DNA from 3 places in the Aeribacillus sp. FSL K6-1121 genome. Region 3 is predicted to be linked to each of the others. Evidence: predicted binding sites of a transcription regulator. Region 3 holds the regulator's gene; each other region holds the start of a gene.

Region 1 (10,320 bases), 600 kb from region 3:
GGACATCCGCGCCAAGCTTACTCAATATGAAAATTACGGAGTGCTTATTTTTTTAATTATTGTTATCACCCCTTTGGATCAATATATTATTCATCCGATATTTAATTGGGGAAGCCGAGCCGTTATCACTCTTTTTCATTTCGTTTTACAACCGTTCTTTTAAAGGAGGGATGTTTACATGACAGAAAAAAAGAAAAAGGTCGAGTTCCAAATTATTAAAAACGATCCAACTGACGGCCATCGCGGCTTTGGAGCAGGCACCCTTAGCCTGGAAAATGTTTCCCCTGTCTTCATTGACATCGAGGAAAAAACGGCATTTGTAGATATCGGCGCAATGCATGCAAGGAGCCAGGTAGAACGCGGCATTAAATTTACTCATGTGAAAGAAGACGTTCCGAACGGAAAACCGTATTGGCTTGTATGGGTAACAATTGACAGAAAAGAAGATGGGCCATATTATGCCGGGGTTGCTGCCTGTTATATGACTGTTGATCGCGAGGCAAGACGAGGTTATAAATCATTGCCTGAACACGTAAACCGCATGGATAAATCGCTAAAACGGAACATCATTGTCGACCACATGGATGAAAGCTCGAAAAAAGTTCTTTCCGATTTTCTTCGAAACCATGATGAAGGCATGTGGGAGCGCTCAAGCGATGAATTAAAGCAAAGCCTTTCTGTTTAGAAGCGGAAGGGTTGTTGATTCAGCAAAAAATGTGAAAAGCAGGGAATTTTTGATGGAAAATTCCCTGCTTTTTGTTTATGCAAGCGCCTGAAGGGCTGTGATTATCGCTAATTTATATACATCTTCAACGTTGCAGCCGCGAGAAAGATCGTTCACTGGAGCATTCAATCCTTGGAGAATCGGTCCGATCGCTTCAAAGTTTCCAAGTCTCTGTGCAATTTTATAGCCGATGTTTCCAGCTTCAAGGCTCGGGAATATAAATACATTGGCATCGCCTTTAATTACAGATCCCGGCGCTTTCTTTTCCGCAACAGACGGCACGAAAGCTGCATCAAATTGAAACTCTCCGTCCAATATTAAGTCCGGAGCCATTTCTTTTGCCAATTCAACTGCTTTTGCCACTTTTTCTGTTTCCGGGGATGTTGCTGAACCTTTTGTCGAGAAGCTGAGCATAGCAACGCGAGGGTCGATATCAAACATTTTTGCCGTTTTCGCGCTTTCAATAGCGATCTCTGCTAACTCCTGACTGGTTGGAGCGATGTTGATCGCGCAATCAGCAAATATATATTTTTCCTCACCACGAACCATGACGAATACGCCTGATGTTTTTTTCACGTTTTGTTTCGTTTTAATGATTTGAAGAGCCGGCCGCACTGTATCTGCGGTTGAATGTGCAGCACCGCTCACAAGCCCGTCCGCTTCCCCTTTATAAACAAGCATCGTGCCAAAATAATTTTCATCCAAAAGAAGCTTCCGTGCTTCTTCTTCTGTCACCTTTCCATTGCGGCGTTCAACAAAGCTTTGAACAAGCTCTTCTATTCCACTGTAATTGGCAGGATTATATATTTTTGCACCTGCAACAGAAATATTTAAACTCTTTGCTTTTTCTTCAATTTCTGTTTCATCCCCAATTAAAATGGGCTGTAACAAATTTTCCTCTGTTAATCGGGAAACTGCTGTTAAAATTCGCTCATCCAATCCTTCAGGAAAAACAATTTTAATATTTTTTCCCGATATTTTATTTTTCAATGCTGCAAAAATGTCTGCCAAAACAAAGTCAGCCTCCTTAATCTTAAAACATTCTTTTAACATGAATTGTTCCATTCACTTTTAGCATACCCCACCTGCTCTTAAATTTAAAATGAAAAATTTCATCATAGCGCTTTCAACAGCACTTTTTTCTGTCACATAATTGTCATACTGTTTTACCCGGATATTCTCCCCTAAACTGTGGTATAGTAAACTTGTACATAGCCAATATGAGAGGTGACGAAAATGAGTGAAGAAGTTCGTTCAAATGAAGCCGTTGAAACGCTCGATGGTTGGTATTGTTTGCACGATTTCCGCTCGATCGATTGGAGCGCTTGGAAAACTTTATCTAGCGATGAACGCCAGGAAGCTATTCATGAATTTCTGAATTTGTTAGAAAAATGGAGTGCAGTGGAAAAAGACCAACAAGGCAGCCACGCTTTATATACGATCGTTGGACAAAAAGCAGATTTGATGATCATGATTCTCCGGCCAACGATGGAAGAATTGAATGAAATTGAAACGGAATTTAATAAAACAAAACTGGCTGAATATACAAGCCCAGCCTATTCATATGTTTCCGTTGTGGAATTGAGCAGCTACGTAGGCGGCGGAAATGATGAAGATCCGTATCAAAATCCATATATCCGATCTAGACTATATCCTATTTTGCCGAAATCAAAATATGTTTGCTTCTATCCGATGGATAAACGCCGTCAAGGCAATGACAATTGGTATATGCTGCCGATGGAAGAGCGCCGGAGCCTCATGAGAAGCCACGGACTTATCGGCCGCAAGTACGGAGATAAAGTAAAACAAATTATTACCGGTTCTGTCGGATTTGATGACTGGGAATGGGGCGTCACGCTCTTCTCTGATGATGTTTTGCAGTTTAAAAAGCTCGTATATGAAATGCGTTTTGATGAAGTAAGCGCCAGATACGGCGAATTTGGCTCCTTCTTTGTCGGAAACATTTTACATCCTGAAAAAATTGCAGCATTTTTACATGTATAAACCAGTACTGCTTTCAGTACTGGTTTTTTCTGCTGAAGACCTACCAATAGTAAGCAAGCAATCTAGCTGCATGCTTAATGTGCAAGAAAAAATGTCATGCTATACAGGAAGTGTAATAAATCACGATTTATCTCTTTCTTCACATGCAAAAAATAAAAGTACGGGAGATTTGAAGAAAAATTTCAATGGAAAGAATGGGCGAGAAAGCTTGTCATGCGCAGGCGCAGCCGAATTTGAAAGGCAAGCTTCATACCCGGAGCTGCGCCTAGAGATACTCTATGAAATTGAGTTTTTCTCTTGCGGCAAATGAATTTTCTAGTCCTATTTTATTTAATGGTTCTCATGAATTATCGCAATATCGCTGCTAACTCATTTGGTCTTGAGTAAAATGGCGAATGGTCTGTATCCAAAGTTACACATGCTCACATGGATTAGCTGAATACATTGCCCATTGACACTGGATGGTAATGGCGTTGACGTGCAGACATTCAATATAGTATTTTGGAACACTGCCGAATTTTCCTCTGTAAGGCTTAATTTCGTTGAAAGAACATTTAGTGCTTAAGGATTTAGAAGTGATTTCGCTGTGTCCGCATCAGCGTCGTCACAGCCCTCATAAAAAACATCCTGGTAAGCTTTCCTCTCTCAAGGCAGCAACACCTTCTTCTTCAAATAAAATCATATTAGATGAGACTTGAGCTTCTATATAGCAGGAATTATATCTGTCATAGCTTCTCCTGCAAAAAAGCGCTTACATATATGAGTGCCTTAACTTTTTCAAATCTGTATTCTGCGCTCTGCGAGACAACGATACCTCCCATACTATGCCCGACAAGGTAAACCGATTCTTCAGCATCATCTAAAATGGAACATGCTTTGTCAGTATAGCTCTTTAGCGAAACTTGTGAAATTGGTGTCTGATCTGAACCGTGACCGGGTAAATCAATCGCATAAACGGTGTGTCCGGCTTTTTCAAGCAATGGGGTGACTTTTCCCAACACCATGCACCATGCCAAGCGCCATGGATGAATACATATGCTGCCATTCATGCCACTTCTCAAAATATGGGGCTGTCCAGAAAGTTAAAATCCACTGAAAATAAAATATCATAAGCATTGATATATCAGCGTTTCTAAAACATTAAAGAGACGTCTATAAGCCGGAAAATCGACTTATTATTAGACAGCCCCTCATACTTTATAAGCTTCTTTTTTTCTTTTACAGAACAAATGATGTCGGAATGGGAATTTTTCCGAATGTCATAAAAAAGACTTCGTCGTCATACATTGGAATGAAAGATTACTATTTAGGCAATGTCTTTTAAAAAAAGGCAGGTGAAAAAATGGCTGTAATTCCCACATACTGAAGAAGATGTAAAGCTATTGGCCAGATTGATGAGAGCTGAAGCAGAAGGAGACGGAGATTTAGGCATGCTTCTAGTAGGCAATGTCGGTGTCAACCGTGTCCTTGCAGATTGTTTAGACTTTAGGGATATACGCACCGTTCGCAGTATGGTGTTCCAAAGTCCTGGAGGCTTTGAAGCCACGCAGAAAGGATATTTTTATCAGGCTGCAAGGCAAAATGAAATAGACTTAGCAAGAAAAGTTTTGAGAGGAAACCGCTACAATCCTGCAGAAACCGCTTTGTGGTTTTTTAAGCCATATGGCGATTGCCCTGCTACATGGTATAACCAATATAACTCAGGTCGATATAAATCCCATTGTTTTTATTTTCCTGCACAATCTGCTTGCCCAAGCGTATACAGATTTTAGGAGGTTGAACATGAGCAACAAAAAACAGAACCAACGGCAGCAGCAGGGGTATCCAGTTCCTGCAGTTACTCCTGTACAGCCAACCTATCCGTACGGATTTTACGCGCCCAGCGGGTCTGTTATCGGCGCCCCTCCCTCAGCTCAACCAAGCGGCACCAGCGGTCAAGCTGTACCCGGAATGCTTCCGCTTGAAGAATCCTATGTCGAAAACATTTTGCGCTTAAATAAAGGGAAATTGGCCACCGTATACATGACCTTTGAAAACAATCCTGAATGGCCGGCGAAAGTATTTCGCGGCGTCATTGAAGCTGCCGGAAGAGATCATCTCATTTTAAGCGACCCGCAAACAGGAAGGCGATATTTATTGCTGATGGTTTTTTTGAATTACGTCACTTTCGATGAGGAAATCGTATATACATCCCCTCAAAGTCTCGCTTCTTATCCACCAAGATAAGAAAAACGCTAGACAGAGAGAGGCCGGTAGGAATGCTGCAAGACGCTTTATAATTTCTTGAACAGCGCCCTGCCCTTGTCTAGCTTCCTTGTCAAATAGACAGAAGTCTAAGCAGGACAGAAGTCTAAGCAGCCTTGCTTCTTTAATGAAGCAAGGTTATTCAGCTTTTCTATGAGCTTTTATTTTCATTTCGATCTTACTTATATAAATAAAAGCACTTAAATTTCAAAAACGGCCAATAAAGCTTTTTTTCCCTTCGACTTAAAACGTATAATCGAGATTCAGAAAAAATTTCCGATTACCTCCCCCATTTCATCTAGGGCATTTTCCGCATCCATAGCAATAAAAAAAACCGGGCGTGAAAATTCCACGCCCAGTTTCTTCTACCAGAATTTAAATCCCGGTGAACTTGGTGCATTTTCAATGATATCGATGACCGGTACTGTATAAGCGATTACAATTAGCACAACAGACAGACCGATCCAAATTTTCCAATTTTCTAGAAGCAATGGCGTTTTTTCCGCATCTTCATGAACTTCACCAACTGGAAATTCTTCCGTTCCTTTTGGAGCAGCCACTGCCAAATTTATAACAATATAAAGAATCATCAAAATGGCAACGAATAAGATGGCTCCGCCAACCGCCATGATAGTTTGATAAGACATCCATTCCAACGCCTGCGGATGGTCTCCATATGTTGTATAAGCGGTCCGCCGAGGAGCTCCAAACAGACCAACTGTATGCATGGCTCCTGACATTAGGAACATACCGATGCACCAGAAAACGGTTTGAATGATCCCTAATTTATTTAATCGCGGTGTTAACGTTCTGCCTGTTAAATGAGGAACCAACCAATAGGAAATACCAAAAAACGTCAACGCTACAGTGGTGGCCACTGTTAAATGGAAATGTCCTGTTACCCATAAAGTGTTATGAACGACTTGGTTCATTTGGTTACTTGCATTAATGATTCCGCCTGCTCCGCCAGGAATAAAAACGAGCATTCCCATAAACGGTGCAAAAAAGCGAACATCTGTCCACGGAAGCTTTTTCACCCAGCCAAACAGTCCGCTAGCCCCTTTTTCTCTTCCGCTTATTTCAAATGTTGCAAACAAAGCGAAAGCTGTCATTAAAGATGGAACAATGACCATAAACGTCAACACAATTTGCAAAAACTTCCAAAACGGAGTGATCCCAGACTCTAGTATTTGATGATGGAAGCCGACTGGGATGGAAAAAAGAACAAACAGTACAAACGCCAGTCTTGCAAGCGAATCGCTGAAAATTTTCCCGCCTATTATTTTTGGAATGATGACGTACCAGCACATATAGGCAGGCAATAACCAGAAATACACTAATGGATGGCCGAAATACCAAAAAAGTGTTCTGCTTAACAGCACATTGATTTTATCGACTAACCCGAAGGACCAAGGAATAAACTGGAATAATACCGTTACTGCTACGCCCAATGTTGCTATGATCCATAAAATCATTGTGGCAACTGCCATAAAGCTTAATAGAGGAGACGGCTTTCCTTCATTTTTCTTTTTCCAGACAGCGTATTGGCTAAACATGCCAGCTCCGCTTACCCAGCTGCCGACTACAACAAGCGTCAGACCGATATAAAACCATGGCGATGCTTTAAGTGGTGCATAAAAAGTGTATAGAACGGTCGCTTTATTTAATAAGATCATAACCGTTGTAATCGCTGTTCCAATCGTCATAAGCCAAAAGCCGATCCAAGCCGACTTTTTGGCAAACGGAGTTAAATCACCTGTCGTCCGACTCATGGAAGCATATAAAAAACCAATGATAAAAAATGTTGTAAAAACAAGTGCCAACAAAACGCCATGAGCAGTCAAAAGCTGATAATACCCGATCCCTGCCGGAAGCTCAAGCGTTCCGCTTCTAACAAAAGCCTGCAATAACCCGGCAATCGCTCCTAAAAACAATGCAATATAACCAACTGCAATATGGGCGAGCGCCAGCTTTCCATCGTTTGGGTGAAGCGCTGTATTTTTCATGCTTTTGTCACCTCAATTTTCGTGCTCATCATTTGGTGCCCAGTACCGCAATATTCGTTGCAAATTATTAAATAGCTGCCGGGTTTATGGAATGTATGTGTAAGCGAATTCACATGTCCCGGGGTCACCATCATGTTGACATTTGTGCCAACGATTTCAAGGCCATGAACAACATCTTTGCTTGTCACGATAATATGAACTTTTGCTCCCTCCGGTATTTTTATGTCATTCGGCATAAAGGCAAAAGCTTGAGAAACTATAACAAGTTCGTATTCGTTGTCTCCAATTTTCTTTAAGCCTGGTTGATTAAACGGCTCTGTCGTATCGACTTTTTGCGGATCCAATGTGGTCAGATCACTCGGCGGATGATGACCTTGTGCAAATGCACTGATGCCCACGATTGTTAAAAACATCACAAGCGTACCTATACCTATTAATAGCCAAACCTTTTCAAGTTTGTGCAAATGCAAGATGATCCCCCTCCTTTATAATCGTTGAATAAATAAGTAGTAAACTCCAAACCAAGAAAGTATTAAAAAAAGAGCCAGCATAAGAACAGATAAAAAAGTGCCAAATAACGAATATTCTTTCTTTTGAGCAATTTCCTGCTCTTTTTTATCGGAGATGAATTCTTTTGCCACCCATAACACCACCTTTTCTTCTTTTAAAAAAATTGTAGTTTAGCTTACGTTAGTCAATCTGTGAAAAAAATCACATTTTTCATAGTACTTTTTGACAGTATGTTGAACAAAAAACATTGCATTCACACTGAATCTTCTATCATTAGGAAGCTAGGAGCCAAAATGAACGGGACACATTTTTGGATGAAGCTCTGGCTATGACCTTTGAATCGGTTAAGAAGGTCACCCTTTCATTTCTTTGCACAAAAAAACGCCTGTCCCGATATAGTAGACAGACGTTTATATTTACATATATTTAACTGCAGCAACAGCAAGAAGAACCCATGCAATTAAAAATGAAATGCCTCCAAGCGGCGTAATTGCACCTAACACTTTGATCTGCGTCACACTTAATATATACAGGCTTCCGGAAAACAGGAGAATACCGATGAGCATCAGCCACCCGGCCCAATTTGCATAGCCTGCCTGCGGATGCTGCTGCAAAAACAGAGCCGTGACAAAAAGGCCTATCGAATGGAACATTTGATATTGTACACCTGTTTGCCATGTCTCCAAATATTTTTGCGGAATTTTCCCTTCCAAACCATGGGCGCCGAATGCTCCTAAAGCTACAGACAAAAAAGCACCGACGGCTCCAAGAATGAAAAATATTTTCATCATCTTCACCCCTTTTTCCCTTCATCTTACCTTATCGTCCGTTTTTTTTAAATGAAGATTTTACAGATGACAAGATTTTGTTAGAAATCAAAAATAGATTCTCCATTTGCATCGTCTTCGACCAACAAACGTTCTTTCATTGTCAGCGTTTTGCTGTTTGCATTTCCGATCATTTTTTCCAGCTCTAATGGAGTTATTTCACTTTCGCTTTTTGGCTCTTGACTAGCTGAAAAATCATAATTTTCCTCTTGTTGATCCAAAATAACATCACATAAAGAACGGATGACAAGAAGCCGGGCTTTTAGATCATGAGGTGTTCCTGCTGCCTTTGCCTTTTTCAGTTCCTCCTCCATTTTTCCTATTATGCTTGAGACCGGTATATTCAACTCCTATCGCTCCTTATTGAAAGATAATGATCTTGCTTTTTTTTATCATATTTGATTTTTTCCTTATTGACAAACTTGTCTGCTTCATTCACTTTTCATAACAAACTTGTTACAATAAGTAAGGAATTTTTGAGCACAAGGAGGGCCTGCAGATGGACAATCAATATTTGCAAACAATAAACGGCGATTTATGGTTAACAGAAGATGAAAGAGAAAATTTAAAAATCAGCTATAGAATCAAAGAAGTGCTTTTTTCAAAGCAATCCCCTTTTCAACATGTTATGGTATTGGATTCATATGATTTTGGCCGCATGCTAGTGCTAGATGGAGTTGTGCAAACCACTTCTATTGATGGGCATATATATAATGAAATGATTTCCCATGTCCCGCTCAATCTCCACCCAAATCCGGAAAAAGTGCTGATCATCGGCGGCGGAGACTGCGGTGTTGCCAGAGAAGTATGCAAATATGATTCAGTGAAGGAAATCGATATGGTGGAAATTGACGAGCTTGTCGTTTCCGCATGCAAGGAGCATCTGCCTGAAGTGTCAGGAAACTTAAGCGACCCGCGCGTAAATTTCTTATTTATTGACGGCGTGAAATATGTAGAAAACAAACAAAATGAATACGATGTGATCATTGTTGACTCTTCTGACCCGATTGGACCGGCAGAACAGCTGTTTTCAAAAGATTTTTATACCAACCTATATAAAACGTTAAAAGACGATGGCCTCATGGTATGCCAAAGTCAATCGCCTGTTTTCCATTTGGATGTTTTAAAACGGTCTTATAGCCATATTCAATCTTTATTCCCGATTACAAAACTATACACAGCTGTTGTTCCTACATATCCGGGAGGACTATGGAGCTTTACAATCGGATCGAAAAAATATGAAGATGTAAAGTCGGACAATTTTTCGAAAGATACAAAATATGTAAATCAAGCCATTCTCGAAGGATGCTTTAAGCTTCCTGAGTTTTTGCAGCAAGCATTGAAATAATGGAGCTGGCCCAAAAGTCATTGAAAGTTGGCTTTTTGGGCCTCTATTTTTTTTGACAAAAAAACACACTTTCTAGTAAAAATGCAAGCGTCAAACGAACAATTAAGAAAGAACTGTGTGCTGCAAAATAAAGTACATAATATTGCAATCAGACAAAGACGAGAATTTGCTTAAAGAAACGCAAAAAGTGAGAGGCGATGGTAAAGCACCTCTCACTTAGATAAAATCTCTTTTGCAACTGGGAATTCGCCTATGCTGGTATTCGCCAGCTACTTTCAAAAATACAAAAGCCAATGAAGAAAAACGAGCTGTTTTCTCCACTTACTTCATTTAGCGACTTTATCAGAAAGTCTAAAATATGATATGTTGCTTATTTTTCAAACAGTTTACAAATAAATGGGATGCCAATCATCAAATGGTATTTTGATAACTTGATGAAACTATTTGTGAAATATACTCACCTACTAAAACAACTAATCCCGCAAAAACTGCGGAAAAAACGGCTTGTTTCATAATAATCATTTCTCCCCCAATTGGGGAAAGACTATAGAATATTTACTATAATTATACTTTCTATACTGGGACGCCAGTTACATATTCAGATAAAATAGCCCCTACGATAGCTCCTGCAACTGCTCCACCAATTCCACCTTTAAT
Region 2 (10,320 bases), 460 kb from region 3:
TACACCGCCTGCACCCGGGCTATGCATTACTTGCAGCTTTACAGTGTAGGCGAACCGAGCCCCTTTTTACAGAACGGTGCGCCGGGTAGTTTCCTTCAGATCCCGGGTTAACACGAAACTGGTCTGGTGTCTGAAATGTATCACTGTCATTAAACGGCCATATATGATATAAAAAACCACTTGCCAGCATCCCTTCAATACCATACCCCGAGTTAGGCAACTTGTTTAATGGAAGGTAATGAAGGGATGTCAGCAGTAGCTGAAATAATTAAATCAGACATGTGAAATTCTATATGATGTGTTAAAAGTTCTGTAAGCAGCAAGGTTCCGTAATTTTTCGGTAAAAGCTTTTTTACTAGGATATCGCGAACAGATCAATACACAATATCCAATTTATGCCCGGCGCATATATACACGGACGGTGATGGGCGCAAAGATTGCCACAATGGCAGTAGCCCCGATGAGAGAGACAGCAAAATCCGAGCCAATAGTTCCAGCATTGATCAGATCACGGACGGCAGTAATAATATGCGAAACTGGATTAATCTTCGCAAACCATTGAAGCCAATCGGGCATCGTCTTGACTGGAACAAAAGCATTAGAAAGAAACGTTAGCGGAAACAGCAAAAGCATTGCGATTCCTTGTACGCTTGAAGCCGTGCGCGCAATCACGCCAAAAAAAGCAAAGATCCAGCTGATTGCCCAAGAACATACAATGACAAAAACCGCAGCGATGACGACGTACCCCAGTCCTCCTTCTGGACGATAGCCCATGATATACCCCATCACAAACGTGAGCACTGTTGCAATGGTATATCGGATGGTGTCTGCCAACAGAGCGCCCGCCAACGGAGCAATGCGGGCAATTGGCAGCGACTTAAAGCGGTCGAACACGCCCTTATCCATATCCTCTCGCAGTTGGATTCCGGTCACAACAGATGTCGCGATAACAGTCTGCACGAGGATACCAGGAATGATGATTGGCAAATAACTATGCACATTTCCCGAGATCGCCCCGCCAAAGATGTAGGAAAACATTAAGGTGAAGATGATTGGCTGAAGCGTAACATCAAATAATTGCTCAGGCGTACGCCGAATCTTCAGTAAACCACGGTAGGCCATCGTCAACGAGTTGCGCACTGCCTGTCCAAAGCTTGTATTGTTTTTTAGTTGACGCTTTGCAACTAGCTGATTAGAAGCATTTTTCATATCCTTACCTCCTCTGTTTCATCGAATGTCTCTGTTGTGTCCTCCCTCACACTATGACCAGTAATGGTTAAAAAGACCTCGTCAAGAGTCGGCTTCTGAACACTCAATTCAGACAAGCGGATCCCTGTCTCGCGAAGAGCGATCAGCAAATCCGTAACTCGGTCAGCGTCCGCCATCGGTGCCGTAATCTTTCCTGTTTCCAACGACACATTGGACCGGACTTTGAGCACCTGTTCAACGGTCTGGCGAGCATTTTCGATATCTTTTGCATTTTGGATTTTTAATTGTAACGACGAACTGCCAACCGACGCTTTCAGCTCATCCGCTGTTCCCTCGGCAACGACTCGGCCGCGATCAATCACCGCGATTCGATCAGCTAGTTCGTCAGCCTCCTGTAAATACTGAGTTGTTAACAGTACGGTTGATCCCTGCTTGACCAATCGCCGGATCGTCTCCCACATTTGATTGCGCGTGCGTGGATCCAGTCCTGTAGTCGGCTCGTCTAAGAAGATGAGCGGCGGCTGTGCAATAAGGCTTGCTGCCAGATCCAGCCGGCGCCGCATACCGCCGGAGAAATGCTTCAACGGGCGCTTCGCCGCTTCTGTCAAACCAAATTCCTCCAACAACTCCAGAGCTTTGCGCCTTGCCTCGGTACGGCTCAACCCTAGCAACCGAGAAAAGATGACTAGATTTTCGATCGCGCTGAGTGACTCGTCAACCGATGCATATTGGCCAGTCACACCAATCAACTGACGCACGATCTGCGGCTCCTTCACCACATCATAACCAAAAATGTATGCCGAACCTGCGTCTGGTCGCAATAAAGTCGCCAGCATTCTGACTGTTGTGGTCTTGCCTGCCCCGTTCGGCCCAAGCACGCCGTAGATTGTCCCAGCGCGCACATTCAAATTTACGCCGTCAACCGCACGTTTATCGCCAAAAGTTTTTACGAGTCCGTGCGCTTCAATAGCCCAATCACCATTGCTTGACACTGTTTGGTATCTATGTCCCATTTCATTTCCTCCTCTGCAACTAAGTACATTGGTGATGGTAACACCTCTTTATGAACTGAATATGAACAATGAATCCCCATGATGAAACATGTTAATGCTGGAAATTTGCCCGGCAAAAGCATGAATCAGTTTTATACCGCTTATGGACGTGGTTCATCCTAAATGGATCGGTGTCGCGTCCATAAACAACAATAGACATTCTTCTTTTGTCATCAATATCATATAGATCGTTATTGTTTCTCTCTGCTTATCCATAAAAATATTTTTTTAGTAAATATAATTCGCCTAATATAGTCACGTGGCAACAAATGCAGTAATTTTCATCAGAAAATTTAATGATCCGTGTTATTTATCCAATATATGTATATTTATAGGAAATAAATATGCAGAAGCTTTATATGAAGGAACCTGCCATTTATCATCTTTAAAAGAATGATCGAGCCAAGATTGGTGCTTCGCAACAGATAAAGTTACTGAGGAAAAATAAGGTAGAATTTGGGGTATATTGAATGGTATAGAAGCTTTGGTGATATACAATACTGTGTTGGTAAATAAAATCAGAGGCAATTCGCAAAATAATAGCCCTTGCATAGAGGGTCTCCGTTAAAATGAAAATGCGATCCAACATTTGAAAGGAGAAACTCCATGCAAGAGCACATTCAATAGAAAAAGCAAACATTCAAAAACAATAGGCAGCGATTTTGTTCTTTGTATCTGAGTAATGATCACCCTTCAAATAGCTTTACAACACCGCAAGCCTTAGAAAAACGCGGTCATTATGACCATCCCATATCCTTGGAAAGCTGTTGAGTTTTTCATCCTAACAAGCCTCGCAGCAGTTAGTAATCGTAAATTGGTTTTCCCAATCCTTGTTTCCTAAACGTTCCCGATACAAGGGTCACTACAGAGCATGTCGCTGGATTAAATGACAGATTTTATCGTTTCTTTTAGCACTGAAACGGAATAATTAAATTGTTCTTTTTCCTTTTCGTTTAGTTCAATTTCGATTATTTCTTGAACACCGTTACGATTAAGTTTGGCAGGTACTCCAATATATACATCATTTTGTCCATATTCACCTTCTAGATAGGAAGATACTGTCAGGATACTATTTTCATTTTTAAGAATTGCTTTTGTAATTCGGACAAGGGACATTCCTATTCCATAGTATGTCGCCCCTTTTCGCTCAATGATATGATAAGCAGCGTCACGGACGTTTACGAAGATTTCCTCTAAACATTCTTTCTTTAAATCTTTCTTTCTCTCTAAAACATCATCAAGATTCTCTATTCCGATCTTGGCATGGCTCCAAACTGGAAGCTCGGTATCTCCATGTTCCCCTATGATAATTGCATGAATATTTCTTGTATCCACATTGAAATACTTCCCTAATTCAAATCTTAGACGTGCAGAATCTAAGACTGTTCCTGAACCAATGACACGTTCCTTTGGCAGTCCTGACTCCTTCCAAGTGACATAAGTTAAGATATCTACCGGATTTGTTGCCACTAAAAATATGCCATTAAATCCACTTTTCATAATCTCTTTGATAATTTGTTTAAATATTCGCGTATTTTTCTCAACTAATTGCAATCGGGTTTCACCTGGTTTTTGTGCCAATCCCGCAGTAATAACAACTAAGTCCGCATTTGCGCAATCTTGATAAGAACCGCTCCATACCTTTATTGGCGAAGGTGCAAACGGCACTCCATGATTAAGATCCATCGCCTCGCCTTCAGCTTTTGCTTCATTTATATCAATTAAAACTAATTCCTCAACGACCCCCTGATTAATTAGTGAATAGGCATAACTGCAGCCTACAGCTCCTGTTCCAACGATTACAACACGATTTACTTTTTCTTTATTCATAGTTATACATCCTCCTTAAAATGTTATATGATTAAAATAGTAGCCAGCTAACTAATCCAATTACAGCAAGCAAACATAAACTATATTTTATTGTCACTTTAAATAAATCACTTTCTTTTCCTGCTAATCCAACTGCCGCAGCTGCAACAGCAATTGATTGAGGTGAAATCATTTTAGCCATTGTACCACCCATTACATTGACAGCAACCATCGTTTCAGGTGCTATTCCAATTTGTGAAGCAGTGACAGCTTGAAGTGGAGCAAATAAGGAACCGCTGTTTACAACAGATCCTGTTAAAAATACTCCTAACCACCCCAGCACTGGCGAGAATAAAGGAAATACCTTACCTGTTGAAGCAAATGCTAAGCCTAATGTTGATGACATGCCAGAGTAAGTACAAATATAAGCAAAAGCAAGTACACTGCAAATGGTTAGAACAGGTGATACTAATTCTTTTGAAGTTTCTTTTGCGATTTCTCTAAGCTGCTTATTGCTGCAGCGAAAAAGAATGCTTGCGACAATGATTGTCATTACAATCGCTGTTGTCGTAGATGAAAATAAATCCAACTTAAATACCGCAGCCATTGGAGCATCTTGCGTCACAATTGGTGCATGTTTTATAACTAAGTTGTCCAATCCTGGAATCGGAAACAACAACACTAGCTTTTCTAAAAGGCCGCCTGGGAGAAATAATTTTTTAAAAAATGGTAGATTAAACAAAGTAACACATATGGTTAAAAATACAAATGGCAGCCAAGCATAAGCGATTTTCCCAAAAGAATACTTAATTTGCTTATCTACCGCTTTCTCTCTATTTACACGGTAAATTTCTTTAGGTTTCCATACTTGTAAAAATAAAGTTAATACTACTAAGCTCACAATCGCTGCAAAGATGTCTGCTAGTTCTGCCCCTAAAAAAGTGAGAACAAGTGCCTGTGTAAGCCCAAATGAACCCCCGCTTACTAAAATGGCTGGGAAGGTTTGTCTAATTCCTTTGAATCCATCAATGATAAATATCAGCAGGAATGCTACGACAATACTTAATGCAGGAAGGACCAATGCTGTATATCTTCCCACAACTAGACCATCCAAATTTGTAAGGAGGGCGGGAACAGTTACTGGAATCCCCATTGCTCCATATGCACCGCCTGCTATGTTTGCAATCAAACAAAGACCAGCTGCATATAACGGACTAAATCCAAGCCCTACTAAAATGGCTGCCGTTATGGCAACGGGTGCTCCAAATCCTGCAGCTCCTTCTAAAAATGCCCCAAATGAGAATGCCACAATAAGAACTTGCAATCTTTGATCCACTGTAATAAAAGAAATACTTTTTTCAATAATGGCAAATTTTCCGGTTTTTACTGTTATTTTATAAAGGAAAATAGCAGCAAATACGATTGATGCTACTGGCCATAAACCGACTAAAATTCCATATATCGCAGACATCAAAACTAAGATTGCAGGCATTTTATAAATAAAGACGGCAAAAATGCCTGCAGCAATTATGCTGAAAAGCCCTGCTATATATCCTTTTAATTTAAATACTGTCAGCAAAACAATAAAAACGATGATAGGAACGGCAGCTATAATAGCTGAAAGCCATATATTTTCCAATGGATTATAAACTTGCTCCCATACATGCATCTTGTTCAGCCCCTATACTCTAAAATCGACGAAATGATTTTGTGATATATTTCACAATATGTATTACATCCTCCCCCTAAATTATTTATTTTGCTTACAAAGTTAGTATAACATCTGTTTGTGAAATTTTTCACAATATATATGAAAAAAATATGAACTTTTGAGACATGTCGAGTAAAGTAATGATAAAAAGGAGAAAATCATTTATGAAGGAATAAGAGGGTTAGATAATCTTTAAAATTTAATATAAAAATATAATAATTAACTAGATGAAAAGTGATGAGGACGACTAAACTTACTATTTTATAAAATAAAAATTTTACGTAAATTTTTTTACATGTCTATTTTCTTGACATAATACCAAGACGAATATAGTAAAAAAGGGCTGTTCAGAATGAGGCATCCAAGTTTTTTGATGGAAGATCTACACACTAGGAATAAGTAAACTAAAATTCATTTTACCCATAATAACAAAATGCAACTGTTCGTAAATTCACCGGTCTAATCAACTTAGAACTCCGGAATCTTCTTGATCGTCAGCAATTCACCATGATGTAGAGCGAGTTGTTTAGGATTCGATAATTGATTCAATAAGAGTTTTCTCCGTTCTACAATTTTTAAAGGGTGTCGGTGTGTATTTAAAATGTGAGCAATTTGAATGGTACATGTCTTATAGTAACTGCATACGTCGAGAATATATTTATGAAGCAATGGCAATCCAAAATCATCATATGCTTCTAAAGTTTCAGGATCACACAAACCATAAACGATTTCAATTTGCACGGGATAATCGAATCCATCTACTTTTTCATCACTTTCTGTTAAGTCAAGAGTTTGATCAAGAGCTATTTTACTCCCATTTAAATTAATAAAACCACTTTTAGAGTATATACCTGATGGTAGTTTAATATCTGAGGCAAGGTAATAATAATATGTCATAGAAAACCCCTCTCATTTAATGACTTCATCTGTATTTGCGCTAGATAAATTAATTCGGGTCGCAAAACGTCCTTGGATTTTGGAAAAATCTTTTTTCGCTATGGACATTAAGTGACGCTTTTATTTTTTCTTGAGATGTGACAATGACCCATGCTTGGCCCATTGTTGCACTTCGTACACCCTCATTAATCGGACGAAAAATTTCTTTTTTAAATATTTCTTTAACTAACACATAATCTTCTCCTCTATGATATTCTCGTTAATTGATACTGATCTTCATTATGTAAAATCCCAAATAGTCGTAGGTCTAATCCGGTAAAATGACCGGGGTAAAAAAGTATAATTGGTTTACGTTTTTTTGCAAGCAAAAAGTGCAGAGAATTGCAAAATCCTTATGCAGTGATATGCAATGGGGATTTACATGGAGGAGGAGCCATGATAACCTTTTTTGGTTTTGCCAAAACTGTTGGCTAAAGAATCATGGCTACAGAGGATCCATGTCAAGCCCTTGATGGATAGATCACATATATGTATATTTATTCAAAATTTTGATAAAGCACTGTATTTTTTTCTTGTAGAAAACATACTACCATCTCAAAGGTGTCATTGTTAATTTCTAATTCTTCTGCGGATACTTTATATACTGTTGTATCATCATCACTTGAAACTACTTCAACTGTTTCATCAATACTTACATCAATTTGTTCTGTACTTTCAAAAATTTCTTCTGTATTTGGAAATTGGTTATTTCTTCCGCAAATGCAACCGGAGCAACTCCAGCAATATTAATAAACAAAAATGTAGCAACTAATAATTTAATTAATTTCTTTTTCATCTTTTTCATTTAGAATTTCCTCTACCCTTTCTTTTTGTAATGTTAGAAAACCTTCTCCAAATTGTACTTTGTCACCTAACTTCACAACATAATTGGAGAGTTCTTCTTTGATGGTGCTGGCATTATATTTTGAGTCGCTTCTATTCAGGATTGCTGCAATAACACTAGTGGCATATGCAGTAGCGAAAGACGTTCCTGAAAATGTTGAGTAGGATCCTTTGTTATCTGTAGAGATAACTTCTACACCTAGAGCTGAATAATCTATTTTCCCGACTCCCGAATAAGGATCAAGTTTGAATTTTTTATCAAACGAGGAATCAAGTAATCGCTGAACATCCGAGTTCTTATGAACGAAATCAAATGATTACGAATTTAGACCATTACCTAGAGGCGTTATTAGGTAAAACCTCGGGCTATTCGGGATGCAGGTCAACAAATCATCTTTAATCACGGTTGAGACTTTATTTGACGCTTACTTTTAATTTATTTCAAATAATTCCCTTTATACAACAGAACATTTGTTCCTTTCCTGTGGATCATAGTTATGTTAAATTAGTATAATGTAGTAGACAAGCTACTATTAAATTGGAGGTTATTAGATGAAACCTATTTTAAAATATCGTGGTGGAAAAAAAGCAGAAATTCCTTTCTTTATTGACCATATACCCAATGATATCGAAACCTACTTTGAACCCTTTGTCGGGGGTGGTGCTGTATTCTTCCATTTAGAACATGAAAAATCAGTTATCAATGATATTAATTCTAAGCTTTATAAGTTCTATCTTCAATTAAAGCACAATTTTGATGAGGTAACTAAACAATTAAACGAACTACAGGAAATATATGAAAAAAACCAAAAGGAATATGAGGAAAAAAAAGCTCTTGCTCCTGCTGGTGTCAGAGTGGAAAATAAAAATGAAGAACTATATTATGAGCTAAGGAACGAATTTAACTATCCATCAGGAAAATGGCTAGACGCAGTAATTTATTATTTTATAAATAAAACTGCTTATAGTGGGATGATAAGGTATAACAGTAAAGGAGAATATAACGTTCCTTTTGGAAGATACAAAAACTTTAATACAAAAATCATTACTAAACAACACCATAACCTGCTTCAAAAAACAGAAATATATAATAAAGATTTTTCTGAAATTTTTAAGATGGCAAAACCAAATGACTTCATGTTTCTTGATCCTCCATATGATTGTATTTTTAGTGATTATGGAAATATGGAGTTTACAGGTGATTTCGACGAGAGGGAACATCGTAGGCTTGCTGAAGAGTTTAAAAACTTAAAGTGCCGTGCACTAATGATCATTAGTAAAACGGAATTAACTACCGAACTATATAAAGATTATATCGTTGATGAATATCATAAAAGCTATTCTGTAAACATTAGAAATAGATTTAAGAATGAAGCAAAGCATTATATAATCAAGAACTATGATTATGTACGAAAAAATAAAGAAGAAAAATATGAGCAACTTGAACTTATTCATTAGTTAAAGGAACAATGAACTGGCATTGTTCCTTTTTCAATTTCATTTTAAATTGTACTCAATGAAAGTTAGCCATTCTTCAGCTTGATCATATCCTAAGTCACTTCGTAATAATTTTATCAGTATTTCTTTTAGTTTATTAGGATTAAAGTGTTCTCCATCACCTTTCAGCTGTGTAACTAGCTTTTTAAACTGGTCTACTGTTAATGGAATTACAGGTTCTGATTCCTTGTTAAAACCTATATGTCTTGCAAAAGAAAGATCAATACTTTTTCCTAAGAAAAGAGTATATGCTTCTATTCCTTTTTTTTTATATTCTTGTAGGTGCCTGACGACTGAATCCCCTTCATAATCTAGTTGCTTTTCCCCTATCGTGAGGGAACATTCAATTAAAATTGAAAAATGCTCATATTCAACTAATATATCTTCAACACCTGGTATGGCATTACCAATTGGATGACCTGAATCATCAAGCTTAAAGTTTGGGACTAGATTCTTATAGGAACCTAGTTTTTTAAAAACTCTATATGTGTTCCACTCGAAGTAATTTGGAGGATTTATCGTTTTTTCAACTTCTTCATAAAAGTCCAGAATATCTTGCATTTTAAAACCTTACCTCCTTGTCAACAACCCAATTATTTAAAGTTTCTTCTAAACCAGCTTTAATTTGAGTATATTTTCTTTCACACTCTATAGTTGTTCGATATAATGAGACCATCAGATTCTTAATATCATAAGAAGATAACCTTCTTCCTTTTTCAATTAATTTCTTCTGTACCATTAGGAGCATGTTAAACTGTTTTAATGAGAGAGGGATAATTCTTGTGTTTTGAACAATATTGTATTTCATAAACTCCTCAAAAGTATTCTTATTGATTTCTGGCGCAATGAATAAACAATATAGTTCTTTCTCTACTCCTTGCTTTTCTAATTCTTTTTTCTTGTTTAAATAATGCCTTGTTACTGGTTCTGATTCCATCTTAAACTGGGTTGCTCCCTTAGAAGTTGTTACTTCACCAAGAACAATAAAGTCTTCATATATAATTTCCATATCAGGCTGGTTACCTGCGGCATGAGTAACTGGTTGTAACTCTTCATCAATAACGAAGTTGTTTTTATATTCTAAAGCATTTCCAAGAATAATGAAGCCATTCCACGTAAGCCATTCAAATACAGTATTTTTATTTGCAATGAAGCGAGCTTTAATTTTCTCTTCAATCACATTCTTTTTCTCATGATATACCTCAAGAAGGTCAATGACTTCTTCAAGTTGACGTGGGTCATTAAAATCTGCTTGTAACTTTT
Region 3 (10,320 bases):
CTGGCTAAAAGGAAAATGAGCGTTACAGAGCTTTCGGAGAGGGTTGGAATAACGATGGCTAACCTTTCTATATTGAAAAATGGAAAGGCAAAAGCGATTCGATTATCAACTTTAGATGCGATTTGTAAGGCTTTAGAATGTCAGCCTGGAGATATTTTAGAATACAGAAGTGACGAAGACACCCAAGGATAATAAAGCGGTGATATTTTACAGGATGTTATTGTTGACATTTTTTATAAGTACTAATTCTTTCAAAAATGGTGGCAGTAGGAGGGTTAACATTTCATTTTTTCGTTGGCAATCTCCTATTCCACCATGATATTCTGAGTTTCTATCATTGCTGTAATAATATCCAGTATCAAATGAATCAAATTTATAAGGGGAGTTACTCATGAGTTTAACCATTCATAATGTTTTGGAATAAAAAGGAATTAGATGATATAAATCTTCTTTAAACAGCCTTTTAAAATAAAAGAAATTATTCGGTGGTGAACCTATGTACATAACCCTAAATCTATTTAGCTACTATACTAAGCAGGGCTTACATATATTCAGAAAAAACCTTTGGAGGCACAGATCATGAGAGCCCTAAAACAACTCGTTCGTTTTGGTTGGGAGCAGGCTCTATCATGTTTGTTTCCTGTCGTTATTTTTGCCTCTTTGGCTTTCACAAAAATCATGCCACTTCCCTTCCTGCCACGGTATGACTGGCTGCTCATCATCTGCCTTCTGATGCAGTGGTGGATGGTGCGTTCTGGGCTTGAAACACGGGATGAACTAAAGGTTATCACATTGTTCCATCTTATTGGACTTGCTCTTGAACTTTTCAAGGTACATATGGGCTCCTAGTCTTATCCAGAGGAAGGATATTTCAAAATTTTTGGAGTGCCTTTGTATAGTGGATTCATGTACGCAAGTGTAGCGAGTTATCTTTGCCAGGCGTGGAGGAGGCTTAAGGTTGAACTGGTTAATTGGCCACCATTTTTGGTAGTTGTACCTCTTGCAGCTTCGATTTATTTAAATTTTTTCACCCACCATTATTGGATTGACGTTCGTTGGTGGTTAACTGGAATTGTAATGATCGTTTTTTGGCAATCATGGGTCGCATTCGAGGTTGATGGAACTCGTTACCGTATGCCACTCGTACTTTCTTTTGTTCTCATCGGATTTTTTATATGGATAGCCGAAAATATCGCAACGTTCTTTGGAGCTTGGGAATATCCAAACCAAACCGATGCATGGAGCCTCGTTCATCTAGGAAAGGTAAGTTCGTGGTTCTTATTAGTGATTGTTAGCTTTCTTATAGTAGCGACGTTAAAGCAGGTTAAGGGAAAAATTGTTTCACCCAAGAAGGATAAGGTTTAAAGAGGCGTTTGATAATCATTTAAAGGAACGAGATAGAGGTTCTTTTTAGGCTATACCCACTAATGAAAGCTCACGTGTTATTCAGTTATCGGGCGCCTTTTTGGAGTCACGATAAAAGAGGCTGTCCAAAAAGTCAGGGTAACTGATTTTTTGGACAACCCCGTGGAGGAAACAGTCCCTCTCTATTCCAAATCCATTTCAGCGATCCCCTATCTATCTTACATTACACAAAATTGTTGACGGTACCTAGTCAGTAAATATTGTCCCTATTAATTATCATTTCTCTACATCGTTATTCTATTAAAAAGAAAATAATGTTGCGCCATTAATAATAAAGAAGCTCCCCAAAAGCCCAGTGAAACTTATGAGAAGCTTTATAAAAATTTGTGATTTTTTCGTGGTCAAAATGTGGTCAAAAAAATAAGGAACACCAGGAAACCCTGGTGTTCCAAGATTTTTGAGCAATTATTACATCATTCCGCCCATGTCAGGCATGCCTGGGTTGCCGTTGCCTTTGTTTTCTTCTGGTTTGTCAGCAACAACTGCTTCAGTTGTTAAGAACATAGCGGCAACGGATGCTGCGTTTTGAAGAGCAGAACGAGTTACTTTTGTTGGGTCAACGATACCAGCTTCGATCATGTTCACCCATTCGCCTGTAGCAGCGTTAAAGCCGATTCCAACTTCTTCTTTTTTCAAGCGTTCAACGATAACAGAGCCTTCTAAACCAGCGTTGTGAGCGATTTGGCGAACTGGCTCTTCTAAAGCGCGAAGAACGATGTTTACACCAGTTTGCACGTCGCCTTCTGCTTCAATTTCAGCAACTTTTTTGTAAACGTTAACTAGAGCTGTACCACCACCGGAGACAATTCCTTCTTCCACTGCTGCACGCGTGGAGTTAAGAGCGTCTTCGATGCGAAGTTTACGTTCTTTCAATTCTGTTTCAGTAGCGGCACCAACTTTGATAACTGCTACGCCGCCAGCTAATTTTGCTAAGCGCTCTTGAAGTTTTTCTTTATCAAATTCAGAAGTTGTTTCTTCCAATTGAGCTTTAATTTGATTTACGCGAGCTGCAATTTTGTCGCTTGCGCCTGCGCCTTCAACAATTGTAGTTGTTTCTTTCGTTACAACAACTTTTGCAGCGCGGCCTAATTGAGAAATAGTAGCGCTCTTAAGATCTAAACCTAAATCTTCTGTAATAACTTCACCATCTGTTAAAATGGCGATATCTTCTAACATTGCTTTGCGGCGGTCACCGAATCCAGGAGCTTTTACAGCTACAGCATTAAATGTACCGCGAAGTTTGTTCACAACTAATGTTGCTAAAGCTTCGCCTTCAACATCTTCAGCAATGATTAATAAAGGTTTGCCTTGTTGTACAACTTGCTCAAGAACTGGCAAGATTTCTTGGATGTTAGAGATTTTCTTGTCAGTAATTAAAATGTATGGATTTTCAAGAACAGCTTCCATTTTATCAGAATCTGTTACCATGTATGGAGAAGCATATCCGCGGTCAAACTGCATTCCTTCTACAACGTCAAGCTCAGTAGTGAAACCTTTAGATTCTTCAATAGTGATAACGCCATCGTTACCAACACGTTCCATTGCTTCAGCAATTAATTTACCTACTTCATCATCCGCAGCAGAAATAGCAGCAACTTGAGCAATTGATTCTTTTCCTTCAATTGGTTTAGAAATTGCTTTTAATTCTTCAACAGCTGTAGCAACTGCTTTTTCAATACCTTTACGTACACCCATTGGGTTTGCGCCAGCTGTTACGTTTTTAAGTCCTTCGCGGATCATTGCTTGAGCTAAAACTGTTGCAGTAGTTGTACCGTCCCCAGCAACATCGTTTGTTTTGCTAGCAACTTCTGCAACTAATTTTGCACCCATGTTTTCAAATGGATCTTCTAATTCAATTTCTTTTGCAATCGTAACGCCATCGTTTGTAATTAACGGAGAACCGAATTTTTTCTCAAGAACAACGTTACGGCCTTTTGGTCCTAAAGTAACTTTAACCGCATCTGCTAATTTATCCACACCACGCAGCATTGCACGACGTGCTTCTTCACTGAATTTAATTTCTTTTGCCATGTTGCGAAAACCTCCTCAAAATTTAAATTGTCTATGATATTGGGCTGTCTCTATTAGCCGATCACAGCCAAAATGTCGCTTTCACGCAAAATTAAGTATTCTTTGCCGTCATATTTTACTTCTGTGCCGGCGTATTTTGAGAAGATAATGCGATCGCCAACAGCAACTTCAACTGCAACACGTTCACCGCTGTCTAATACACGACCAGTACCAACTGCTACTACTTTACCTTCTTGAGGTTTTTCTTTAGCTGTGTCAGGCAATACGATGCCGCTTGCTGTTTTTTCTTCTGTTTCAACAAGTTCAATTACAACGCGATCACCTAATGGCTTTAACAAGGGAAACAACCTCCTCAAATATCTTTTGAGATTTTCAAAATTTATTCCTTATTCATTATTAGCACTCATTGCTATCGAGTGCTAACACCAATTATTATATTAAAGAAACCTCCTCTATTTTTCAAGTCTCTTTTAAAAAAATTTTAACATCCTCCATTAAGTGCTTACCTTGTCAAAATTGTTTTTCTTTCTTAAAACCATTGTGTGTTAAAATAGTCATATGAATCTTTTATAAAGGAGAACTATTCGTGAAAAAGCAATATTGGTGGATCATCATTACGTACATCATTATGCAGCTCTCATCCTATATTGGAGTTCCCCTTTTTTATGAACTGGGTGTTGGCGACGATGAAAATCTCAATGCAGGACTTTTTCAAGCGCAAGCATATTGGTCGATTACAAGTTTTACTGCTGCGTTCGTCATTATTTTATTTCTCCTTCGTCATGAACGGAAAAATAATGTCCGGATTGAAAAAGCTTCTTTCGGCGAATCTGCCATATGGGCTGTTTTCGGAGTTTTTTTAGCTTTTTTCATTCAAACAATCGTTGGCAATATTGAAATATATGTACTTAAAGTTAATCCGATGTCGGAAAATACTCAAGTTATTATGGATTTAATTGAAGCAACGCCTTATTTGATTATTGTCACATCAATAATAGGACCGATTATTGAAGAAATTATCTTCCGAAAAATTATTTTCGGGGTGATTTATCAAAAAACGAATTTTTGGATCGGCGCGCTTGTCAGCTCGCTATTGTTCGGCATCGTGCATGGGGAACCTGAACTTTTATTGCGTTATACAGCAATGGGGTTTACGTTCGCTTTTTTATATTATAAAACAAAACGCATATTAGTCCCTATTTTTGCCCATACAATGATGAATACAATCGTAGTCATCATTCAAACAATTTATCATGATGAGATTGAAAACATGATGAAGCAAATGGAACAAATACAAATCATTATTGGAGGCAGCTAAGATTATGAATTTTCATCCCGTTTCCATGGGACTCTTCTATTTTATCATGGGAGTTCTATTTACATATTTAGCAATTCATCATGCTGAAAATGGTATGTGGACAGCTACAAATATGATTTTAATGATTTTAGCCACGTTTGATTTTGCTGTTTCCATCCGCATGTTCACTTTCTCATATAAAATTCGGAAAGCAAAAAACAACCGATGAGGTGTAATGATATTATCCCTCTTGTGTAGACAGTAGGAAAAAAGCCTATACTGTCTTCACAAGAGGGATATGTTTATAACAGCCCATCGGTTTTACTTTTGATCTGATTCTTTTATTTGAGAAGACTGTGCTTTTTTGTAAGCAAATCTTGAAACAATGATACTTATTTCATACAAAATGAATAGCGGAATCGTGACCATTAAATGCGACACAATTTCAGGCGGCGTAATAATCGCTGCGATAACAAGCAATACAAAATACGCATATTTTCTAACCTTTGCCAAAAACGCCGGATTGATGATCCCGAGTCTTGTTAAAAACATAATGACAACGGGAAGCTGAAACAACAGTCCGAAAGGCAATGTTAACTGCAGCAGGAAACGAAAGTATTCATTTATTCCTATCATTTGTTGAATGTTTAAATCATTGGAAAGCCGCCCCATAAAATCGATGACAAAAGGAAACAAAATAAAATAAGAGAAGCTTATTCCTAAAAGAAATAAAGCAACCGACAACGGTATATAGCTTAATGTGACCCGCCTTTCTTTTTCATACAGTCCTGGGCTGATAAACGCCCAAAGCTGGTACAATAAAACAGGGAAAGTTAGAATTAAAGCAATAATAAATGTAATCTGCATATAAACGATCAATGGATCTGCAGGACGAAAAGCATTTAAGGCGAATTGCTTTGCTTCATCAGTTTGCTGTAAAAAAACAATAATTGGCTTCGCTATGAAAAAGCCAGTAATCATAGCAACGAAAAAGAAAACGACTACAATAATCAGCCGTTTTCTAAGCTCCGCTATATGCTCCAACACGGACATTTTTTTTTCGCTCATCATTATTCATCCATTCTTCTTGCTATTCATTTTTCTTGTTTTCTTCATCATCGTCTGCTAAGCCCTTCGTGGCACTTTTAAACTCCTTTAATGATTCTCCTATAGCTTTTCCAAGCTCAGGAAGTTTTTTCGGCCCGAAAACAAGCAGAGCTGCAAATACAATCAACAGCAAGCTTCCAATTCCAATTGTTGGCATTTAATATCGCTCCTTCAATCTTCATTCGAATAATGTTTTAAAAAATATGCAAGAGCCTGAAGTTCAACAGATAGATCGATATGATGAATCCGAATTTTATCCGGAACATTTAAGCGAGCCGGCGTAAAATTTAAAATGCCTTTTATGCCTTTTTCCACTAACCGATCCGTTATTCCTTGAGCGGCAGTTGCCGGGACCGTTAATATCGCAACAGGCACATCATCAGGCAATTCACTTTCTAGCTGATCCAAATGATAAATTGGAACTCCACCAATTTTCATTCCTACTTTTCGTTTATTAATGTCAAATGCAATAACAATTTGTGTGTTGTTATTTTTTGTAAAATTGTAATTTAAAAAAGCTGTTCCCAAATTTCCGACTCCAATGAGGGCAACTTTGGTCAACTCATCTTGGTCAAGCGTCTTTCTAAAAAATGATAACAAATAATTGACATTATATCCATAACCTTTTTTGCCCAGCGCTCCGAAATATGAAAAGTCCCTTCTAATTGTCGCAGAATCTACTTTGACTGCTTCACTCAGTTCTTGAGAGGAAACACGTTGTTTTCCCGAGGCATGTAAATTTTGCAAAAACCGATAATATAGAGGTAATCTTTTTGCAGTTGCTTGCGGTATCTTAGATTGATCTTGATTCAATGCTCATCCCTCGCAATCCAAAACAACCTGACTAATTTTGTTTTTAACTATGTTTTCTAGCAAGCGGCTGCTCGCCTGTATGAAACAATATCAGACTGATAACGCTTCCATCCTGATCTTCTTCTCCGTCTACATTTCTTTTTATTTGTTTTTTCTCCAAACTCTCCTTATATAAAAACTATACACTATTTTTTTATTCGTGTCTTTTGAACGATTGTTACAATTTCTTGTCCTTTTGTTCATCAGGTCAGTTGCCTGCAGTCAAATATATAGGCTACACTTATTCTAGCAAAGATTGAGGTGAACTATGGATGATTTTATTGCAGTTAAACAAAATCACAAAATATTATGGTGCTGACCTTATTTTATCGAATATTAAGCTGGAAATCCAAACAGGAGATAAAATCGCCGTTGTAGGCCGCAATGGAGCCGGAAAATCAACATTATTGAAAATCATTGCCGGTGAAATGCCCTTTGATTCTGGTGAAATTGTGAAGCCAAAAGATTTAACAATCGGCTATCTGGCACAAAACACAGGATTAGAATCAACTAAGTCGATATGGGATGAAATGCTAACCGTTTTTGAAGAGCTGCGGAACATCGAAGCTGAGCTGCGAAATATTGAACAAAAAATGGCAGCTATCTCCTCAGCTGGAGATTCTCATGCTTTGCAAAGCTTAATGAAGGAATATGATTCACTCCAACATTTATATAAAGAAAATGGCGGATATCAATATGAGGCGGATATCCGTTCTGTGCTGCATGGATTAGGGTTTGCTGATTACGACTATTCAACTAAAATTTCGGTTTTGAGCGGAGGACAAAAAACCCGGTTAGCACTCGGAAAGCTCCTGTTGAAAAAACCGGATCTGCTCATACTCGACGAGCCGACAAACCATCTCGACATGGAAACATTAAACTGGCTCGAACAATATTTACAGCATTATAATGGAGCGGTTCTAATTGTTTCCCATGACCGGTATTTTTTAGATCGCGTTGTCAACACTGTTTATGAAATATCACGAACAGTTTGTACGAAGTATGTTGGGAATTACAGCGCTTATTTAAAACAAAAAGCGGAAGCGTACGAAAGGGAATTAAAACAATTTGAAAAACAGCAAGAAGAAATCGCGCGGATGAAAGATTTTATTCAACGAAACTTAGCAAGAGCATCGACAACGAAACGTGCGCAAAGCAGAAGGAAAATGCTTGAGAAAATGGAAATACTGGACAGACCCGCTGGGGACGAGAAGTCAGCCAGCTTTTCCTTCGAAATCGAAAAGCAAAGCGGCAATGACGTGTTAAAAGCCATTGATTTGTCCCTTTCCTACGATCAAAAAACTCCGATCGTGAAAAATATTAACTTTTCGATCAACAGGAAGGACTCAATTGCCTTAATAGGGCCAAACGGAGTTGGAAAATCTACCTTATTAAAAACGATCATCAACCGCTTAAAGCCGCTGAGCGGAAAAATTCAGTTTGGATCTAATGTCCAAATCGGATATTATGACCAGGAACAAGCGGATTTGTCTTCATCTAAACGGGTTTTAGATGAATTGTGGGATGACTATCCCGAAAAAACAGAAAAAGAAATCCGAACGGTTTTAGGGAATTTCCTTTTTTCCGGAGATGAAGTGCTGAAAACCGTTTCGTCTTTAAGCGGAGGAGAAAAAGCTCGGCTCGCTTTAGCGAAATTAATGCTAAAAAAAGCTAACTTTCTCATCATGGATGAACCTACGAATCATCTGGATCTCGACAGCAAAGAAGTATTGGAAAACGCTCTGATAAATTTTCCTGGAACAATCTTGTTTGTTTCGCACGATCGTTATTTTATCAACAAAATCGCGACCAAAATTTTTGAATTATCCACGGAAGGCATTGCCGAATATATCGGGGACTATGATTATTACATTGCAAAAAAAGCGGAGATGATCGAGCTTGAACAGTTGAAAGAACCAACTATCGAAACCAAAGAGCAAAAACAAGGAAAAATATCTTATGAACAAGAAAAAATATTGAAAAAAAAAGAACGGCAAAGACAGCGCCGCATTGAAGAACTTGAAAACAAAATAGCAGAAATTGAAGAAGCGATCGCTGAAAACAATGAAATGCTTTGCGATCCAAATATATACCAAGATCATGAAAAAGCTCAAAAACTTCATGATCAAAATGTCATGTTAACGGAACAACTAGAACAGCTGATGGAGGAATGGGAATCACTTCTTTCTGAATAACCGGCTCATGCCGGTTTTTTATTTATTTTGTTTCCTTCAGCATGTTTCTCTCAAACAGTTATCCACATCATTAGTTCCTTACCTTACAATATTTTTCTTATTTGTTCACATTATCCACAACAAACCCCTTTAGTTATCCACATGTTTCACCTTATTTTTTCTTCTTCTATTTCAACGTTTCGTCTTATTTATCCAAAATGAAGATTTTCTTTGTGGATAACCTGTGGTTAAAATAAAAAAATAGGGCCGCTGTTCATTCGACCCTATTTTGCCTATATATATGACGTTAATTCCAATCCAGGATGAGCATTCATACGATAATCACCGAAAATTCCTTTTTCATAAAGTACATCAGCGAAAGCTGCAATCATGGCCGCATTATCTGTGCATAAGGACAATGGTGGAATGACGAGGTCGATCCCTTTTTTCTTTTTGAATGCTTCCTCCATAGCAGTTCTTAATCCTTTATTCGCCGCTACTCCGCCTGATAAAAGAACTTGCTTAGCTTGATACTTCTCACTGGCACGAACAGTTTTTTCCACTAAAACTTCTACAACACTTTGCTGAAAACTTGCAGCCATATCTTTCGGATCTATCGTGATCCCTCTTTGCGCCGCGTTATGAAGAGTGTTAATCACCGCTGACTTCAGCCCGCTGAAACTAAAATGAAACGAGCCTTCTTCAAGCCATGCTCGCGGCAAATCAATGGAAGCAGTTCCTTCATGTGCTAGCCTGTCGATATGAGGCCCGCCCGGGTAAGGCAGGTTTAATGTTCGCGCTACTTTATCATAAGCCTCTCCTGCTGCATCATCAAGTGTTTCCCCAATCACCTCAAAACAACCGTGCTCCTTCATATAGACAAGCTCTGTATGGCCGCCGGAAACAACCAATGCAATCAGCGGGAAAGAAAATTCTTTCACAAGACGGTTTGCATAAATGTGTCCTGCAATATGATGTACTCCGATTAGTGGAAGATCATACGCAAAAGCTAAAGCCTTTGCGGCATTGACTCCAATCAATAATGCACCAACCAGCCCCGGTCCTTCTGTCACGGCTACGGCGTTCAAATCGTGATACGAAAGATTCGCCTGTTTTAACGTTTCTTCTAATACGAGAGTAATTTGCTCGACATGATGGCGTGAAGCGATTTCTGGAACGACTCCGCCAAAACGTTTATGGCTTTCAATTTGGGAAGCAACGACTTGTGCAACAATTTCTTTTCCGTTTTTCACAATGGCAGCTGCTGTTTCATCACAGCTTGTTTCAATTCCTAAAATTAATCGATCTTTCATTATAAATTCACCTGCATTAATATCGCATCTTCTTGGTTATCCGTATAATAGTTTTCCCGTATTCCGATTGGTTCAAAATTCAATTTCTTATATAATGATTGCGCAACCGTATTCGAAACTC

The links. The regulator Rex, encoded in region 3, represses fermentation and respiration genes when NADH is low (regulators of the CRP and FNR family bind a similar motif). The targets are predictions, from matches to a motif close to TTGTGAAATATTTCACAA.
Region 1: a site for Rex is predicted at 7,678-7,695, ahead of NSQ61_RS16640 (cytochrome c oxidase subunit 2A). Genes of this name have one in related genera too.
Region 2: a site for Rex is predicted at 5,858-5,875, ahead of NSQ61_RS16070 (lactate permease LctP family transporter). Genes of this name have one in related genera too.

The regions. Positions count from the first base shown of each region.
Region 1 is NZ_JBBOPS010000001.1:3,403,409-3,413,728, reverse strand. It holds gene NSQ61_RS16690 (site-2 protease family protein) at 1-163, shown strand, start outside; gene NSQ61_RS16685 (YwhD family protein) at 179-685, shown strand; gene pta (phosphate acetyltransferase) at 761-1,735, opposite strand; gene hemQ (hydrogen peroxide-dependent heme synthase) at 1,961-2,728, shown strand; gene NSQ61_RS16670 (hypothetical protein) at 2,721-3,038, shown strand; gene NSQ61_RS16665 (alpha/beta fold hydrolase) at 3,454-3,777, opposite strand; gene NSQ61_RS16660 (cell wall hydrolase) at 4,123-4,500, shown strand; gene gerQ (spore coat protein GerQ) at 4,511-4,954, shown strand; gene NSQ61_RS16650 (b(o/a)3-type cytochrome-c oxidase subunit 1) at 5,338-6,978, opposite strand; gene NSQ61_RS16645 (cytochrome c oxidase subunit II) at 6,975-7,448, opposite strand; gene NSQ61_RS16640 (cytochrome c oxidase subunit 2A) at 7,464-7,619, opposite strand; gene NSQ61_RS16635 (DUF423 domain-containing protein) at 7,905-8,276, opposite strand; gene NSQ61_RS16630 (YwdI family protein) at 8,357-8,662, opposite strand; gene speE (polyamine aminopropyltransferase) at 8,815-9,663, shown strand.
Region 2 is NZ_JBBOPS010000001.1:3,268,279-3,278,598, reverse strand. It holds gene helD (RNA polymerase recycling motor HelD) at 1-111, shown strand, start outside; gene NSQ61_RS16085 (ABC transporter permease) at 394-1,209, opposite strand; gene NSQ61_RS16080 (ATP-binding cassette domain-containing protein) at 1,206-2,222, opposite strand; gene NSQ61_RS16075 (L-lactate dehydrogenase) at 3,144-4,091, opposite strand; gene NSQ61_RS16070 (lactate permease LctP family transporter) at 4,123-5,739, opposite strand; gene NSQ61_RS16065 (hypothetical protein) at 6,250-6,678, opposite strand; gene NSQ61_RS16060 (hypothetical protein) at 6,728-6,910, opposite strand; gene NSQ61_RS16055 (BREX protein BrxB domain-containing protein) at 6,924-7,046, opposite strand; gene NSQ61_RS16050 (hypothetical protein) at 7,370-7,522, opposite strand; gene NSQ61_RS16045 (S8 family serine peptidase) at 7,494-7,748, opposite strand; gene NSQ61_RS16040 (DNA adenine methylase) at 8,113-9,018, shown strand; gene NSQ61_RS16035 (AlwI family type II restriction endonuclease) at 9,058-9,618, opposite strand; gene NSQ61_RS16030 (AlwI family type II restriction endonuclease) at 9,620-10,320, opposite strand, start outside.
Region 3 is NZ_JBBOPS010000001.1:2,805,228-2,815,547, forward strand. It holds gene NSQ61_RS13575 (helix-turn-helix domain-containing protein) at 1-192, shown strand, start outside; partial or broken gene NSQ61_RS13580 (DUF817 domain-containing protein) at 580-1,414, shown strand; gene groL (chaperonin GroEL) at 1,834-3,456, opposite strand; gene groES (co-chaperone GroES) at 3,510-3,794, opposite strand; gene NSQ61_RS13595 (CPBP family intramembrane glutamic endopeptidase) at 4,043-4,774, shown strand; gene NSQ61_RS13600 (YdiK family protein) at 4,779-4,982, shown strand; gene tatC (twin-arginine translocase subunit TatC) at 5,075-5,821, opposite strand; gene NSQ61_RS13610 (twin-arginine translocase TatA/TatE family subunit) at 5,844-6,017, opposite strand; gene NSQ61_RS13615 (redox-sensing transcriptional repressor Rex) at 6,032-6,673, opposite strand; gene NSQ61_RS13620 (ABC-F family ATP-binding cassette domain-containing protein) at 6,985-8,907, shown strand; gene tsaD (tRNA (adenosine(37)-N6)-threonylcarbamoyltransferase complex transferase subunit TsaD) at 9,180-10,199, opposite strand; gene rimI (ribosomal protein S18-alanine N-acetyltransferase) at 10,199-10,320, opposite strand, start outside.